DNA from 3 places in the Gracilibacillus sp. JCM 18966 genome. Region 1 is predicted to be linked to each of the others. Evidence: riboswitches for the same ligand, from Rfam matches in the RefSeq annotation. Region 1 holds a riboswitch; each other region holds the start of a gene.

Region 1 (5,815 bases):
TTCGATCATCATTTTGATCCCTTGTCTCACCAATACCTGATCCTCTCCTAATAAGATTTTAATCAATTTTCCTCATCCTTTTGGTTAATCGGGAAGCTTCCCCGAACAATGAATTGACTATCATATGCGAGAACCTCCAAATGACCATTTATTGCTTGAAGTCTTTTTCGCATCGATTTTAGGCCAAATCCTTCTGTTAATTGTATCGGACGGGATAGCGCATTATGAACTTCCAGTCGAAAATGACTATTGCCAGGAGCCTCAAAAATGATCTCTGCTTTCTTTGAATCACTGTGACGCATCACATTGGTTAGTGCTTCTTGAATACACCGATAAACAACACTCGCCTGTGTTGGACTTAAAGATACAGAAAGCGCATTTTGTCTCATAGAAAAGGTAATCGAAAGGAAGTGTTCTGCTTCAATCTTCCGAATTAATTGAATAACGGCAGACATCCCAGTAATCTGTTCATTTTGTAGTGCCTTTACTGCTTGGCGTGTTTCGTTAAGACTTTCCTGCGCTAATGATTTTACCTGTTCCCAATCCTTTGGATCATTTTCGTTTTTAAGGCGAAATGTTTCAATTAACATAAGCAAATTGGTCAAGGAATGACCAGCTCGATCGTGAATCTCTCGACCGATTACTACTCGTTCCTGCTCTCTAATATGCTTTTCCTGTGTGATCGAATTACGTTTTAATTGCCGGTGTGTATGTAATAGAGTCTTATAACGCAGCTCTAATTCTCTTAATCTTGTAGCATTCATTTGATAGATCGATAATCCTATGGCTATTAATACATAGATGTAGCAAAAGATTAAACCATTAAAAAGGCTAAAATACGGATAAGTAAAAATGGTTAACAAAAGAAAAACAAGAATCATAATCGTCCAAAAGTAATGTTTTTGAAAGGTTTCTGCAGCACTTACTAAAACAAGAAGAAATAAAAGGAAAACGAAAGGATTGAGTGTTGAAAAACTAGGTAAAATAAAAGCTATGGTGATAATCACGAGAAAAAGCAGCCATAGAGTAAAATGCATCTTCTGTTTGTATTTTACGACAGAGGTAAAAAATAAAACCCCTAAGCCAAAAGCGGACATCATAAATAGAAAGGCAACACTACCTCCCGCTTGAACTCCCATCCATGTTGTCCCCGTCCAAGTGATAAACCAAATAATAAGCCATGCCCAGTAGAAATAACGCATCTTGATCCTCCATTTTCCTTAAACTAACGTCTGTAATTTCTCCGATGGTAAGAAGTCTTCCTTTATTATAAACTGGTTGTGAACGAAATGCACCGTTGATTTAGTGAATGATCTGAAAACAGATTACTAGCAACCTCCTTCTTTCTATTTTATACTATTTAAGAAAGCGCTTAAAATATAACAAGGAGTGATCGATATGCAATACCGCCGTTTAGGAAATACTGGATTAAAAGTAAGTGAAATTAGTCTAGGAAGCTGGCTTACATATGGAGGGTATGTTGAAGAAGAGAAAGCAATCGCCTCTATTGATAAAGCCTATGAGCTTGGCATTAACTTTTTTGATACAGCAAATGTCTATATGCGAGGGGATGCAGAAAAGGTCGTCGGTAAAGCATTAAGAAAATACCCGAGGAGCTCCTATGTGCTTGCGACAAAAGTTTTCGGAAAAATGGGAGATGGTCCAAACGACCACGGCTTATCGAGAAAACACATCGTAGAACAATGTGACGCGAGCTTAAAGCGACTTGGACTTGACTATATCGATATCTACTATTGTCACAGATACCACCAAGACACCCCTTTAGAGGAAACATTACGAGCGCTTGATGATTTAATTAGACAAGGAAAAGTTTTATATATCGGTGTTAGTGAATGGTCGGCAGAGCAAATGACAGAAGCTATTCATCTAGCTGACAAAAAATTGCTTGATCGTATTGTCGTCAATCAACCGAATTACAGTATGCTTCAACGCTACATCGAAAAAGAAGTGATCCCTGTAGGTAAAAAGCATGGAATTGGACAAGTTGTCTTCTCTCCACTTGCACAGGGTGTACTAACTGGTAAATATAAAAAAGGACAAGCAATTCCTGAAAACAGTCGGGCAGCTCAAAAGGATATGAATCTATCACGTATTCTAACGGAAGACAATCTAGAGAAAGTAGAAAAATTGAAGGCCATTGCTGCAAATGAAAACCTATCCCTTGCTCAATTAGCCATTGCGTGGATCCTACGTCAAGAAAATGTAGCGAGCGCACTTGTGGGAGCAAGTCGTCCAGAACAAATCGAAGAAAATGCAAAGGCATCTGGCATCACACTTTCCCAAGAGACATTAGCTAAAACAGAGGAAATTCTCGGTTAAGGTGATAAAATGGGCGGTCTAGCTGCCCATTTTCGTCCCATCTATTGGACTATTTGCATATATATAAAAATATATATTAACAATTTTTACAAAAAATCATGTTGACATTTCCTGTTATTCGGTTTATCATTACATTAAATATTCATAAAAGGAATTCTTATCCAGAGAGGTGGAGGGGCAGGCCCAGTGAATCCTCGGCAACAGGTTCTTACAAATGAACACTGTGCCAAATCCTGCGGGACAGCTTTAGGTTGTATCCCGAAAGATAAGAAGTGTAGATTGATTACAAGACTTCTTATCTGAACAGATAAGAAGTTTTTTTGATGAGAAAGACGATTAAAAGGAGGAGAAATATGTCAGAACAAGCAATTACCTATGCTCATTATGAAGAAAGTTTTTGGAATGAGTTCACGCCTGGTGAAGATGACCCGACAAAAGGGGCTGAGCAAATCATTAATTGGGCTTACAAAAGCTATGGAGACTCACTCGTTTATGCTTGTAGCTTTGGGGCAGAAAGTATGGTCCTAATAGACTTAATTGCTAGAGTGAAGCCAGATGCTTCATTAGTTTTTCTCGACACAGGCTTACATTTTCAAGAAACCTATGATCTGATTGATGAAGTGAAAAACAAATATCCTTCCTTACAAATAACGATGAAGCAACCTGAATTAACAGTAGAGGAGCAAGCAGAAAAACATGGATCCGCTCTTTGGAAGAGAAATCCTGATCAATGCTGCTACCTTCGAAAAGTAAAACCATTAGAGGAGGTTCTGAGCGGAGCTGTTGCTTGGATATCCGGACTTAGAAGAGAGCAATCCCTAAGTCGTGCGAAGACTCAATTTGTTAACAAGGATGAAAGATTCCAATCTGTTAAAATATGTCCCCTTATCTATTGGACCTGGGATGATGTTTGGGACTACATCAAAAAACACAACCTCCCATACAACGCTTTACATGATCAGAACTTTCCAAGCATTGGATGTATACCTTGTACCTCCCCTGTCACTAATTCAGACGATGAGCGTGCTGGTAGATGGAGTTCCTTTAACAAAACAGAATGTGGTTTACACACTACAACGACACCATAGAAAATAGATGGTTAAATTTTTATGTCTATAACTAAGTAAAACTATCGGAATAATGAAAATCAAATAATATTCCCATAACATAATATAATGGAGAGGTGATCTTATTGGCCTTACAAGTGGTTAACAGCCCATTTGATGAACGACAAACAGAAATTTTAAATCAATTATTGCCAACCTTAAACGATGCACAGAAAAATTGGCTTGCCGGCTACCTTGCTGCATCTCAATCAGCAGCACCACCTGAAACGACGAAGCAAGTGACTAAAACGAGCGAGACAGCAACAAGAACCATTACTATCTTATATGGATCAGAAACAGGGAACAGTCAAACAATTGCCGAACAGTTGAATGATCAATTAAAGGCATCGGATCGAAAAACCGTGATTTCAAGCATGGATGATTTTAAGGCAAAGAAATTAAAAGAAGTGGAGGATCTCTTAATTGTTACCGCAACACACGGTGAAGGAGATCCACCAGATAATGCGATACAATTCCATGAGTTTTTATTAGGGAGAAAAGCACCTAAGTTAGATAGTGTAAGATTCTCTGTCCTCTCTTTAGGGGATGAATCCTATGAGCATTTCTGCCAAACAGGGAAGGATTTTGACAAACGTTTAGAGGAATTAGGTGCAACACGTATTCACCCACGCGTGGATTGTGATGTCGATTATGAAGAATTAGCCGAGGAATGGATGAATGGTGTATTAAAAGTATTAAACGAGGACAGCCAAACTCAGGCTTCAGAGCAGCAGGTCGCCTCCTCCCCTGCAGAAGCACCAATATACTCCAAGAGTAATCCATACCCAGCAGAGGTCCTAGAAAATATAGACCTAAGTGGAAGAGGCTCGAACAAGGAAACGAGACATATTGAATTGTCATTAGAAAACTCTAACCTAAGCTATGAACCAGGCGATTGTCTAGCTATCTATCCAAAGAACAATCCCGAGCTTGTTCAGGCAGTCATCAATAAACTAGATTGGAATGCAGAACAAACGATACCTATAAATAAGCAAGGGGAAATTCGCTCGATCCAAGAGGCATTAACCTCTATCTTTGAAATTACAAAACTAACAAAAGGAATGCTCGAAAAAGCTGCAGGATTTTTTGATAATGAAAAGCTTACCAAGCTAATAGAGGATAGTGACAAGATGAGGGAATATATACATGGCAGGGACTTACTAGATCTAATCCTTGATTTCACACCGAGCAATTTGGACCCTGCCTCCCTTATGCACTGGTTAAGGAAAATTCCTGCAAGACAATATTCGATCTCAAGCAGTTATAAGGCAAATCCTGATGAAGTTCACTTAACGATTGCTACGGTTCGCTACCACACCCATGGACGTGATCGTCATGGCGTGTGCTCAGGCGAGATTGCAGAGAGAATTCAACCTGGTGATCAATTGAATGTATATGTTCATCGAAATCCGAATTTTAAGTTTCCTTTTGATGATAGCACACCTGTTATTATGATTGGTCCAGGAACAGGAGTTGCTCCATTCAGAGGATATATAGAGGAACGAGAAGAGCTTGAATTAAAGGGGAAAACCTGGCTATTCTTTGGTGATCAACACTTCCGATCAGACTTTTTATACCAGGTCGATTGGCAAAATTGGCTAAAGAATGGCTATCTAAGCAGGATGGATGTTGCATTTTCAAGAGATTCTGCTGAAAAGATATATGTGCAGCATCGAATGCTAGAAAAAGCAAAAGAATTATTTTCCTGGCTGGAACAAGGTGCACATATATATGTTTGCGGAGATGAAAAGCGAATGGCAAAGGATGTGCATCAAACACTCCTAACCATTATTGAACAAGAAGGAAAGCTTAGCTCTACAGAGGCAGAAGCCTTTTTGAATCAATTAAAGCAAGAAAAAAGATACCAACGTGATGTCTATTAACACAGAGGAATCAGGAGTCTAATAAGAAATAGGGAGAGGAGAAGTTTTATGGCAAATCAAGATCAAAAGAAGCTTGATCCAATAGAAAAATTAAAAGAAGATAGTCGATTCCTAAGAGGGACAATAAAAGAAGGCTTAGAAGACCCACTAACTGCCGCTATTTCCGATGATGATACAAAGCTTTTAAAATTCCACGGGAGCTATCAGCAGGATGATCGAGATGTAAGAGATGAAAGAAGAAAACAAAAATTAGAGCCTGCCTATCAATTTATGCTTCGTGTGGCTATTCCTGGGGGTGTCGCTACACCAAAACAATGGCTGGCAGTCGATGATCTTGCCCAAAGATATGGGGATCATTCGATTAAATTAACCACGAGACAGGCATTCCAGCTTCATGGTATTTTGAAATGGAATCTAAAGGACACGATTAAAACCATTAATGAAGAGCTAATGACGACCATTGCAGCCTGTGGTGATGTCAACCGT
Region 2 (5,815 bases), 1.9 Mb from region 1:
GTAAGCAGGAATCCAAGACCTTGACTGGCTCCCATCAATTCTGCTGCCACAACAAACATCCAGCCAAGGCCTAAGCCGCTGCGCATGCCAACTAAAAAGGATGGCATGGATGCAGGAAGTATGATTCTTTTTATTAGCTGAAATGTATTGAGTCCATACATTTTTCCCACTTCAATCAGCTTGCGATCAACTCCAATAATTCCACTTACAATGTTTAAGTAGACAGGAAAAAATACCCCAATTGCTATCATCACTATTTTAGATGTTTCACCAATACCCATCCATAAAATAAAGAGTGGTACCCATGCTAAGGAAGGGATAGAACGAAAAGCTTGAATTAATGGATCAAATAATTGCTCTGCTTTTTTATAAAAACCTACAAATGAACCTAATATAATTGCTATGACTGTTCCTAAAATAAATCCAACAAACACTCTATATGTCGTAATACCAATGTGCCCCCATAGTGTACCATCTTGGGCCATGTTATAAATTTTTTCTACAATAGTTGATGGTGCTGGGAGCTGATAAGAAGGAACAATACCTGCACGACAAACTAGCTCCCAAGCAATAATTAATAGAATTGGGATGATACTGCCAAGTAAAATTGTCTTAACGGTTGAATGTTTGTTCATATTCTTGGCCTTATCATCTTTTTGATTAACCTTATCTATATAGGCTCCACTTGTTAATTCTTGGTTATCTGCCATGATTGTTCCCCCTCTAATTCCCTACCATCTCATTCTATTATTTCTTTTGCATATTCAGGATTGATTAATTCTTGTGTTAATTTTTCTACATCCGCATCTGGATTTAGTACATCCGCATCCTGTAATACCTTTCCTGCTTCCACAATCGCATCCTCATGAACTTGACCAGGTATTGCATTAGAAAAATCATTTCGTTCCATTTGTATCTTGGCTACTTCTAAATCTATATCTGCTTCTTCTGCTAATAGTTGAGCTGCTTCTTCAGGATTCTCTAAAACCCAATTACGAGCGCGCTCATACAATTCAATTACTTTATTTACATATTCCGGATATTTGTCTGCAAACTCTTGACGAACATTTAAAAAGCCATACGTGTTTAAGTCTGCATTACGGAAGAATAATTGCGCATTTTCTTCTAATTCTAATTTTGCCATATGTGGATCAAGCCCTGCCCATGCATCTACATCGCCTGATACAAGGGCTGAACCACCATCTGCATGCTGCAGGTTAGTCAATGTAATATCATTAATCGTTAAGCCTTCTGAATCCAATGCTCTTACTAGAAAGATGAAGGGGTCTGTTCCCATAGTTGCTGCAACATTCTTTCCTTTTAAATCTTTAATGGATTCAATTCCTGAGCCTTCATTCGTTACTAATGCCGTCCATTCTGGCTTCGAATAGATGTATACATTCTCTATTGGTGCACCACTCTCCTTAGAGATTAAGGCTGCAGCACCTGCCGATGAACCAAAGTCAATACTATCACTTCTTAAAAACTCTAATGCTTTATTACTTCCTTGACTTAATGTCCACTCCACCTCTATATCTTCTTCCGCAAAAACTTCTTCTGCCCATTCGAATTTCTTTAATACTAAGCTTGTTGGCGAATAATAAGCATAATCTAAACGGATTTTTTCAGGCTTTCCCTCTGTTTCTCCTTCTGCTGCACAGCCTGATGCAATAACAAGAATGAAACCAAAAAGCGCGATAGCTAAAAAACTACGTAAATCTATTAATGGTATTCTTTTCATGATAGATTGTCCCCTTTTTTATTTTCTTTTCTATTAAATTTCACAAGCATAAGTGGAAATTGTTCCTCTTAACCGCTGGGCTTCTTTGTACGTACATCTATTGTGTACAACCTGTAACCCTGCTTCTCTTGCCACTTCTTCTGCTTTTGGTGAAACAACACCTTCCTGTAGCCAGAATACTTTTGGTTTAACTTCCACCGCTTCTTTTGCTACTTCTACCGCAGCATCAGGGCTACGGAAAACTTGTACAATGTCAATAGGAACAGGAACACTTTTTAAATCTGGGTATGCTTTTTCTCCTAAAATCTCTGTTTCCCTTGGATTAACTGGAATAATTTTATATCCAAGACGTTGCATTTTTCTTGCTAGACGGTAGCTCGGTCTTGCTTCCTTCCCACTCAGACCAACAATAGCCAATGTTTTTTGGCGAGTCACCTCTTCCCCATTCTCGATTACCCGCTCATATGGAGAATTTAATGCCCATTTAATTACCCCTTCATCATTTACGACGATTTGTTTTGCTTCATCTGCACCGATTCCTGTTGCTTTGGCAAGTGCTTGATCAAGATCATTTTGAATATCACGAATTGATTCGATTCCTACAGATAAACGAACAAGCTCTTCTGTTACTCCTGTTTCCTCTAATTGCTCTTTACTTAACTGTTGATGAGTAGTAGAAGCTGGATGAATAATTAATGACCTAGCATCTCCAACATTGGCTACATGGGACCATAGAGAAACATTATTGATTAGATCTCTACCTGCATCTCGTCCACCTTTAATACCAAAGACAATGATTGAGCCAAAGCCATTGTTCAAAATACGCTTCGCTAGTGCGTGTGATGGATGGCTTTCCAATCCTGGATATCGAATCCATTCCACCGCTTCGTGTTCTTCTAGATATTCTGCTAATTCCTGAGCATTTCGATTATGTCTTTCCACTCTTAAATGAAGTGTTTCTAATCCTTGTAGTAACTGGAAGGCATTAAATGGGCTAAGTGCCGCACCGAAGTCTCTCAATAACTGGACACGCACTTTTGTGATAAATGCTAATGTTCCAAAGTCTATTGCATAACGAATTCCATTGTAGCTCGGATCTGGTTCAGTAAATTGAGGATATTTTTCTGAATTCCAGTTAAAACGACCTCCATCAACTATAATTCCGCCAATCGATGTACCGTGACCACCTATCCATTTTGTCGCAGAATGAACCACAATATCAGCACCTAATGTGATTGGTTTACAACCATAAGGTGTGGCAAATGTATTATCAACGATCAATGGTACACCTGCCTCATGAGCAATCTCTGAAACTTTTTCTACATCCAATACTTGAAGGCCAGGATTTCCGATAATCTCACCATAAACTGCTTTCGTATTTTCATTGATGGCTTGACGGAAATTCTCAGGATCGGTTGGGTCTACAAATTTTACGTTGATTCCGTATCTTGGTAATGTTACAGCAAACAGATTATAGGTTCCGCCATACAAGTTCACACCTGCAACAATTTCGTCTCCCGCACTTGCTAGATTTAAGATCGATAGGGTGATGGCTGACATCCCCGAAGCTGTTGCAACTGCTGCAACGCCATCTTCTAAAAGGGCTAATCTTTTCTCAAAAACATCGACAGTTGGATTACCAATTCTTGAATAGATGTTTCCTGGTTCATCAAGTGCAAATAGTCTCTCTGCATGTTCTGTGTCATGGAAAACGAACGAAGTAGATTGATAGATAGGCACTGCTCTTGAACCTGTTGTTGGATCAGGCGCCTGACCACCGTGTAAATTTAAGGTCTCCGCATCATACGTTGAATTTTTAAAAGCTGTCATGTTAGTTTCCTCCTTGAATATTCCATTCATTTAATTAATATAAGTATAAAGAAAAGCCTTCTTCGACAAGAAGAAGGCTTTGGTTATCTACCAGCTGTCTCCCTCTTATCTATCAGGAATGTTTCCTGCAGGATTTAGCACCTTTTAAGCTGAAGCTTAATGGTTGCTGGGCGTCATCGGGCCAGTCCCTCTGCCTCTCTTGATAAGAGCTATTTAATTTTTATCGGATCAAAAAATCCTCTCTACATGGAGATAGAGAGGATTCAGTGTGAATAATTCGCTCTCTTATCTCTCCAAGCATGATCACTTAGTGGAATTGGCACCTTTATTAAGCTTTTGTGCTTAATGGTTGCCGAGGTTTCATAGGGCCAGTCCCTCCACCTCTCTTGATAAGATTTATTGTCAAATATTGTAATTCCGAGTGGATTACTTATATTTAATTTAGTTATTACATACTTTAGCATGGTAGACCACCACTGTCAACAAGTATTTATAAATTATTGAATATTTTTCTTTTAAGAGTATTCATGATTTATATCGACATGAAATAGCTTTTTTTTAATCCATTCATTTATGTTTTCAAAAAAATAGCGCATACTCATCCTAGAAAGAGGTTTTATTATGATCAACTACAAAAAAAAGTTGCCATCGTAACAGGAGGTGAAAGTGGTATCGGACGAGAAACATGCTTGCAATTAGCCAAGAAAGGTGCACGCATTGCCGTTATTAATATTTCCGATGATAGAGAAACGCCTGCATCCATTTGATGCAGCCACTTCTCTATTTAAAATAAGCTAAAAGACCTTTGGTGATCCCTTCTGCTAAGTTATCTTGATAGTCGCTTGTTCGGATTGTGAGTAAGTCATGAGGATTCGTAATAAATCCCATTTCTAATAAGAGTGCTTTATTTTGATTGTTTCTTAGTACATAGAAATTACTACTTCGAACCCCTCGATCTCTCATTGTGACATGTTGAGATAAAGAGGACTGCATTTCATAGGCAAGCTCTTTACTATCTGGGCCAAAATAGTGTGTGCTAATTCCATTAGCAGAAACTATTGGACTTGCATTAAAATGTAGACTTATAAAAGCATGAGTCTGATAAGCATGACTTATTCTCAAGCGGGTGGCATGATCTACATAGCTATCATTACTTCTCGTTAATAATACCGTTGCACCTGCTTGACGGAGCTCACTTGCTATCTCAGAAAGCACCTCCATAATGACATCCTTTTCAAAGATACCCCCAAGTCCTATGGCTCCAGGATCCATGCCACCATGCCCTGGATCGAGCACAATATTAAAGCCATTTAAGTTCTGCTCATTGCTTACCGTAGTTGTAGTAGCTGTTTGTTCCACAGATTGCTCTGTATCTGACGTAGCCTGGGCTGATGGTTCTTCAGGTATGTATGTGGTACTTTGATGATTCGTCAACCAGCCCGCAATCCATCCAATTTTACCATTCTTTAAATCTACTTTTATCCATTGATCTTCAGTATCAACGACCGAAAAAGACTCTCCAATTGTTGTAAAACCGATAATAGGATAATTTGTACCTGGTCCTGAACGAATCCGAACACCAGTGGCAGTAATAGAAACATCGTTTAAACTATCATTAGTAGCTGCTCGCTCTTGCTCTTCCACCATTAAAAATTGTGAAGCTATCCAAGCCTCTTTCCCATTATAAAAGGTTTTATACCAGCCATATGCCTCATCAAACACTTGTACTTGATCTCCAGCTTGTAATTTACCAAGAATTTGTCCATTTAAAGATGGCTCTGAGCGCACATGTAAATCTGTTGCTCCCACATGATATGTTTTCCCCTCTGCCTCTATAATCAAAGGGAAAACAAAGAAAAACGATAAAAATAAGATGATGGCTGTACTCTTTTTTATCAAAACAATATCACTTCCTTTTTCAGGATTTACTCGATAGTTTCTGATACCCAGAAGTGACCAATACTAAACCTATTTTTTATCGATTTTTGTAGAAAATATGATGATTAGTCATAATTACTGAATAGTCTCCATGAATAAAGATCATTTATTTATACATAAAAAAGCCCCACTACATCGATTAAACGATTTTAGTGAAGCTCTTTTATAAGATAATGCACCCGGAGGGGGCTTAAATTGTTGTACTAATGGAATAAACGTTATGAATTCAATTTTTTCCTGTAATCAATATAAAGAAGTATAGTTAAAATAAGCAAAAATATGATCATAGAAAACGGTATTAACCAC
Region 3 (5,815 bases), 1.1 Mb from region 1:
CTTACATTTATGGTATAATGAATATGAAATATTCAAAGACTAAAATATCGTTTATTTTTAGTCCTTATAATTGGAAGCTTATTTTCTTCGTCTCCTTCGAATACTAGCAATGTTGTGAATTTTCCTTAAGAAAAGGAGGTATAACATGAGATTGTCGAAGCTAATACTTCATAAAGATATACTACTTATACATGCCGATATTCATAGCAATGATTATATATTTACGGTAAAATGGAAGGAATTAGATAATAAAAAAGGTGGTGAATGGGAGCTAAAATCCTATATTAACAACTCCAATGGAAAGAAAGACTTGTCACAAGAAGAGATAGATCAATTAATTAATCAAATTAATCCTGAATGGGGTTGGGAGCAAGAACAAGAACAAATGCAAAAAGCACGAGAGAAAGATGTCGATTAAATATACTAAACCTTGATTCATCGTAATGAATCAAGGTTTTATTACTTATAATGATGAAGCTCCAGCATTTTCTAATGCTTGCTTATTAAACCATTGTAGTTGATCATGCAATAAGACAACTTGACCTATAACAATCATTGACGGATTCGTGATCTCATCTAATCGATCCGTGATTGTTTCGAGTGTACCTACAATCGTTTTTTGTTTATTAGTCGTTCCCCAGTGAATGATTGCTACAGGTGTTGTCTTTTCTAAACCTGCTTGGATAAGGTATTCAGCAGTTTTAGGAAAATTCCTCACACCCATGTAAAAGCAAAGAGTTTCTGTTCCATTAGCTATATGCTGCCATTCCTTTAATGATCTTGATTCAGGATTGGACCCATTAATAAAGCTTACGGAACCACTGAGCCCACGATGGGTTAATGGAATTCCAGCATATGCAGGTGCACTTATACCTGATGTGATACCAGGTACTACTTCAAAAGGAATATTAGCTTTTTCTAAAACAAGTGCTTCTTCCCCGCCTCTACCAAAAATAAACGGATCGCCACCTTTTAATCTCGTGATGATTTTTCCCTCTGTTCCATATTGAACGAGTAAACGATTTATCTCGTCCTGAATAACACCATGCAATTTCGGTTCTTTCCCACAAAAAATTAATTCTGCCTCACTTCTTGCATAGCTTAATAATTCTTGATTAATTAAACGATCATATAAAATAACGTCTGCTTCTTCAATCGCTCTAATTCCTTTTAACGTAATTAGTTCCTTGTCGCCCGGTCCTGCCCCTACTAAATATACTTTACCCAATCTCTTCCCATTCCCTTCTTAATTGATGTTCTTGTTGCTTTGTTTCTGACTTTACTTGATATTTCATTAACACGATTGTAATAAGTATCGTTAAGAATAATAAGATTACAGTATAGTAAGAATGACGAATAAGGATTTCGGTTAAACTATAGGAAATCACTAGTGAAATGATTGGTGAAGAAATCCAAACCTTTGCAATACGATGGATGATTTTTTCCTTCCAAACATTTTGCCAGCTTTTCGTAGCACTGATTCCAACAATTGCCGTCGTCGTTACCTGGGTCATTGGGATAGGAACTCCTAAAAAGGAGGCAGCAATAACTAATATCCCTGTTGTGCTTGAAACAACAATTCCGTTTGCCAGTGATAGATTTGTGATCTTTTTGGCATTGGTATCTAACACTTTTCCCCCAAATAAGATGCTACCATGCGCTACCACTAACGCTAAGACAGGTAAACCAATCTCCATTGTTACTAAATTTGCTCCCACCAATGGTCCTAACGCATTCGCCACATTATTCATACCAGCGGCTATTGCCTCAAAAATACCTGTTATAATTAACAGTCCTGCTAATATTTTACTAGAAAATGAGACCTTTATCTTGTCTCGGTATTTCATTCTTACTTTTTCAAGCGTATATGTCACAAAAAAAGCTAAAATTGGGATAAGAAGCCATAAACCGACGATTTCTAATATAGAAACGGCATATATTTGCTGAAAAGACAAACCAATTCCGACAATAGCACCAACGGTTACCTCACTAGTAGAAAGTGGAATACCAATATAATTCGTAACAAATAAAGTACACGCAGAAACGGCCAGTATAATTGTAGCGATGCGAACATCCATGATTTCCTCTGGAATAATTCCCTTTCCTAGTGTATGAGTAACATGCTTTCCTCCCCAAAGAGCACCAACTATGGCTCCTGAACCAGCTAGAAATAATGCCACTTTTTTATGTTTTATTACCTTACTTCCATATACGACTCCCATACTAGCGGCAGAGCCACTCGCGCCGATATTAAAAGCAAATAAACATGCGGCAAAAAAAGCTAAAATGACTAACATTTTTCATCCTACTTCCTCTATTTTTATCTTCTTAGAAATGAAACCTGCATTTTTATTTCAAGTGAATCTCCGGGCGTGAATGCTTTTCTCTCCATATCAACATAATGCTTCATCAAAATGTCGTATAGGGTTGCCGCTAATTTTCTTACCCTCGCGTCCAGATTTATTAGCGAGATCCTACTTTCTTTCAAAAAAACAAAAAACTTCTACTTGGTCTAAAAGTAGAAGTTAAATACTTCTTCTTATCTGCCAAGGTTGTCTTGCTGGAATTAGCACAGTGCCTCAAATGCCTGTTGCTGAGATTTCATCGGGCCAGTCCCTCCATCTCTCTGGATAAGAAAGCATATAATGTTTTAAGTTATTAAATGATTTGTATTGAATATAATGGTAAATACAATTAATGTCAATAGGTCAATTCCTTGGATTGCTACTGCAATCCACTAAAAATCCTTTATAACCAATGGTTTTACTAGGTTTAATTTTTTTAAATTTTTTCTTGTATTTTTTTACTGGTGATTGTATGATATATTGTATAGTATTTCCAAAACGTTTTAACAACTAAATATTTTAAGCTTATCAAGAGAGGTTTAGGGACTGGCCCGATGATGCCTCAGCAACCAGCATTTTATGCATGGTGCTAAATCCAGAAGGTAATTACCGAAGATAAGAAGTATGTATAAATGTGGGGACTTTCTTCTTATCGGGAGAAAGTCCCTTTTCGTTTTATAGCATATCGTAGGAGGAATGATCGAAATGAAGCATATCGAAACATCATTAGCTCAAATTGGGAATAAATCTGATCCAAAGACAGGTGCCGTCGAGCCACCTATTTATTTATCGACAGCCTACCAGCATGAAACAATTGGCAATTCTACCGGTTTTGATTATACGCGAACGCGTAATCCAACCAGAGATATTGTAGAAAAGGCCATAAGCGACCTTGAAAAAGGCACTAAGGGATTTGCTTGTTCATCCGGTATGGCTGCGATTCAATTAGTGCTTGCCATATTTGAAAAAGGGGATCAAATCATCGTGACAGAGGATGTTTATGGTGGAACATACCGATTATTTAGTCACTATAGTGAAGCATATGCGGTCGATTTTCTCTATGTGAAACCAGAAGAAATTGCAGAACAAATCACATCGAAAACAAAGGCAATATTTATTGAGACGCCAACAAATCCACTGTTAATCGAGTTAGATATTCATAAAGTTGCCCAGATCGCTAAAGAACACCAGCTGCTTTTAATCGTAGATAATACCTTTTTCACACCATATCTCCAAAAGCCACTTACACTAGGAGCAGATATTGTCGTCCATTCTGCAACGAAATATTTAGGTGGACATAATGATGTTCTTGCTGGACTAGTTGCTGTGAAGGATCAACCGTTAGCAGAAAAACTAACCCATCTACACAATGCCATAGGAGCTGTATTGTCACCATTTGATTGTATGTTACTTATTCGAGGCATGAAAACGTTAAGTCTTCGCCTTGAGAAGCAACAGGAAAATGCTAGAGCACTTGAACAGTTTTTCAAGGAGCACCCTTTAGTAACAGACATTCTGTATCCCGGTAAAGGTGCAATGGTTAGTTTCCGGATTAAGGAGAAACAAATGGTTGTCCCCTTCTTATCCCATTTAAAAGTCATTTCTTTTGCGGAAAGCTTAGGTGGGGTGGAGAGCTTTATCACTTATCCAACAACACAAACGCATGCAGATATCCCTTTAGAAGAACGTGAAAAACGTGGTATTTGTGAAAGGCTGTTACGTTTCTCTGTCGGTATTGAGCATATAGAAGATTTAAAAGAAGATCTAGATCAAGCACTACTAAAGAGCAAGGAGGAATTACTTCATGTCTAACCAATTTGATACAAAGCTTATTCATGCAGGGCTACAACAAGGATTTAACGAAAAGGTGACAGGTGCCGTAAATCCTCCGATTTATTTATCATCTACTTATCATCAGAAAGAAATAAATGAATTCGGACCATTCGATTATAGCCGCTCAGGTAACCCAACCAGAGAAATTTTAGAAAAGACGATTGCGCAGTTAGAGAATGGATACGCAGGCTATGCCTTTTCTTCAGGCATGGCAGCTATCTCCTCCGCTTTTTTATTATTGGAAGCGGGAGATCATGTCGTTGTGACAAAAGACGTTTATGGAGGTACCTATCGATTTATCAGTCAGCTATTGACCAGCTTCTCGATTAGCCATACTTTTGTTGACATGACAAACATCGCAGAAATTGAAAAAGCTATTCAAAGTAATACAAAGGTTATTTATATGGAAACACCAGCAAATCCCTTATTGCAAATCACTGACATTAAGAAAGTGGTGGAGTTAGCTAAAGCCAATGATTGCTATACTTATTTAGACAATACATTTATGACACCATTGTATCAAAATCCACTAGATCTTGGTGTAGACATTGTGCTCCATAGTGCGACTAAATTCTTATCTGGTCATAGTGACGTAGTAGCTGGATTAGCTGTGGCAAAAACAGAAGAGTTAGCTGCAAAACTAAAATTTATTCAGAATACAATTGGATCCATTCTAAGTGCACAGGATTCCTATACCTTAATTCAAGGAATGAAAACTTTGGAGACTCGACTAACCAAATCAAGCCAATCTGCACTTGAAATTGCTAAATTTTTGGATGAACATCATGCGATTGAAAAAGTGTATTATCCAGGTCTTACGGATCATCCTGGTTTTAACGTTCATCATTCTCAAGCCAAAAGTGGTGGAGCAGTCCTATCCTTTTTATTATCAGAAAATGTTGACATAGAGGGATTCGTTAGAAAGCTAGAAATACCAGTCTTTGCCGTAAGCTTAGGGGCTGTGGAATCTATTCTTTCTCATCCTGCTACCATGTCTCATGCAGCAATGCCTCCACATGAACGAAAAGAAAGAGGGATCGAGGATCGCTTGTTCCGTTTATCTGTAGGTATAGAGAATGTCGATGATTTGATCAAGGATCTTAATCAATCTTTCCAACAAAGCAAATTAAGCCTTCCATTATAGAGGAGAAGAGAAAAGGACTGGGGGCTTGATTTCCTAAATGCATCGCTTCGATAAACTGTAATTTGGCTTCTTGCCTCAATTGAAGTGCGGTTAAAAAGACTATAAACGGCAACTTGGCCCAGTGCTTCCGTTGAAATGCCGTTTATAGATCGGATCAACCGCAAATTTGGCTGTTGCTTCGCTTGAAATGCCGTTTATAAAGTGAATAAACCGCAACTTGGTCTGGTGTTTAAGTTGAAATACAGTTTATAAAGCGTCCTTTCTATATCTATTAGCCTATTAATAAACGAATGGCACCAATACCCGCAAAGACTAGTACGAGGATCTGAAATAAACGCTGAGGCATTAGTTGTAAAACCTTTACTCCAATAACTGCTCCTATTAAAATCATTGGAATTAACCATAGGTTAAACATGATAGATTCCATATTAATCATACCAAGGGTGATATAAAAAGGAACCTTTATCACATTAACAAATAAAAAGAACCATGC

What was found. A riboswitch is a leader RNA that binds a small molecule or an ion and turns the genes downstream of it on or off. The one in region 1 is predicted to bind S-adenosylmethionine.
Region 2: linked by a shared signal. The riboswitch ahead of ACZ5N5_RS18650 (PLP-dependent aspartate aminotransferase family protein) and the one ahead of ACZ5N5_RS07335 (phosphoadenylyl-sulfate reductase) in region 1 are both predicted to bind S-adenosylmethionine.
Region 3: linked by a shared signal. The riboswitch ahead of ACZ5N5_RS12725 (methionine biosynthesis PLP-dependent protein) and the one ahead of ACZ5N5_RS07335 (phosphoadenylyl-sulfate reductase) in region 1 are both predicted to bind S-adenosylmethionine.

Annotation. Positions count from the first base shown of each region.
Region 1 is NZ_AP043883.1:1,513,297-1,519,111, reverse strand. It holds gene ACZ5N5_RS07350 (response regulator) at 1-66, opposite strand, end outside; gene ACZ5N5_RS07345 (histidine kinase) at 63-1,202, opposite strand; gene ACZ5N5_RS07340 (aldo/keto reductase family protein) at 1,399-2,340, shown strand; SAM riboswitch class I at 2,495-2,612, shown strand; gene ACZ5N5_RS07335 (phosphoadenylyl-sulfate reductase) at 2,694-3,428, shown strand; gene ACZ5N5_RS07330 (assimilatory sulfite reductase (NADPH) flavoprotein subunit) at 3,533-5,329, shown strand; gene cysI (assimilatory sulfite reductase (NADPH) hemoprotein subunit) at 5,378-5,815, shown strand, end outside.
Region 2 is NZ_AP043883.1:3,809,271-3,815,085, forward strand. It holds gene ACZ5N5_RS18640 (ABC transporter permease) at 1-635, opposite strand, end outside; gene ACZ5N5_RS18645 (aliphatic sulfonate ABC transporter substrate-binding protein) at 740-1,741, opposite strand; gene ACZ5N5_RS18650 (PLP-dependent aspartate aminotransferase family protein) at 1,775-3,571, opposite strand; SAM riboswitch class I at 3,674-3,780, opposite strand; SAM riboswitch class I at 3,854-3,967, opposite strand; gene ACZ5N5_RS18655 (hypothetical protein) at 4,261-4,338, shown strand; gene ACZ5N5_RS18660 (N-acetylmuramoyl-L-alanine amidase) at 4,352-5,470, opposite strand; gene ACZ5N5_RS18665 (DUF7010 family protein) at 5,728-5,815, opposite strand, start outside.
Region 3 is NZ_AP043883.1:2,658,377-2,664,191, reverse strand. It holds gene ACZ5N5_RS12740 (hypothetical protein) at 146-418, shown strand; gene cobA (uroporphyrinogen-III C-methyltransferase) at 464-1,228, opposite strand; gene ACZ5N5_RS12730 (anion permease) at 1,221-2,297, opposite strand; SAM riboswitch class I at 2,537-2,637, opposite strand; SAM riboswitch class I at 2,868-2,967, shown strand; gene ACZ5N5_RS12725 (methionine biosynthesis PLP-dependent protein) at 3,051-4,157, shown strand; gene ACZ5N5_RS12720 (aminotransferase class I/II-fold pyridoxal phosphate-dependent enzyme) at 4,150-5,322, shown strand; gene ACZ5N5_RS12715 (sulfite exporter TauE/SafE family protein) at 5,594-5,815, opposite strand, start outside.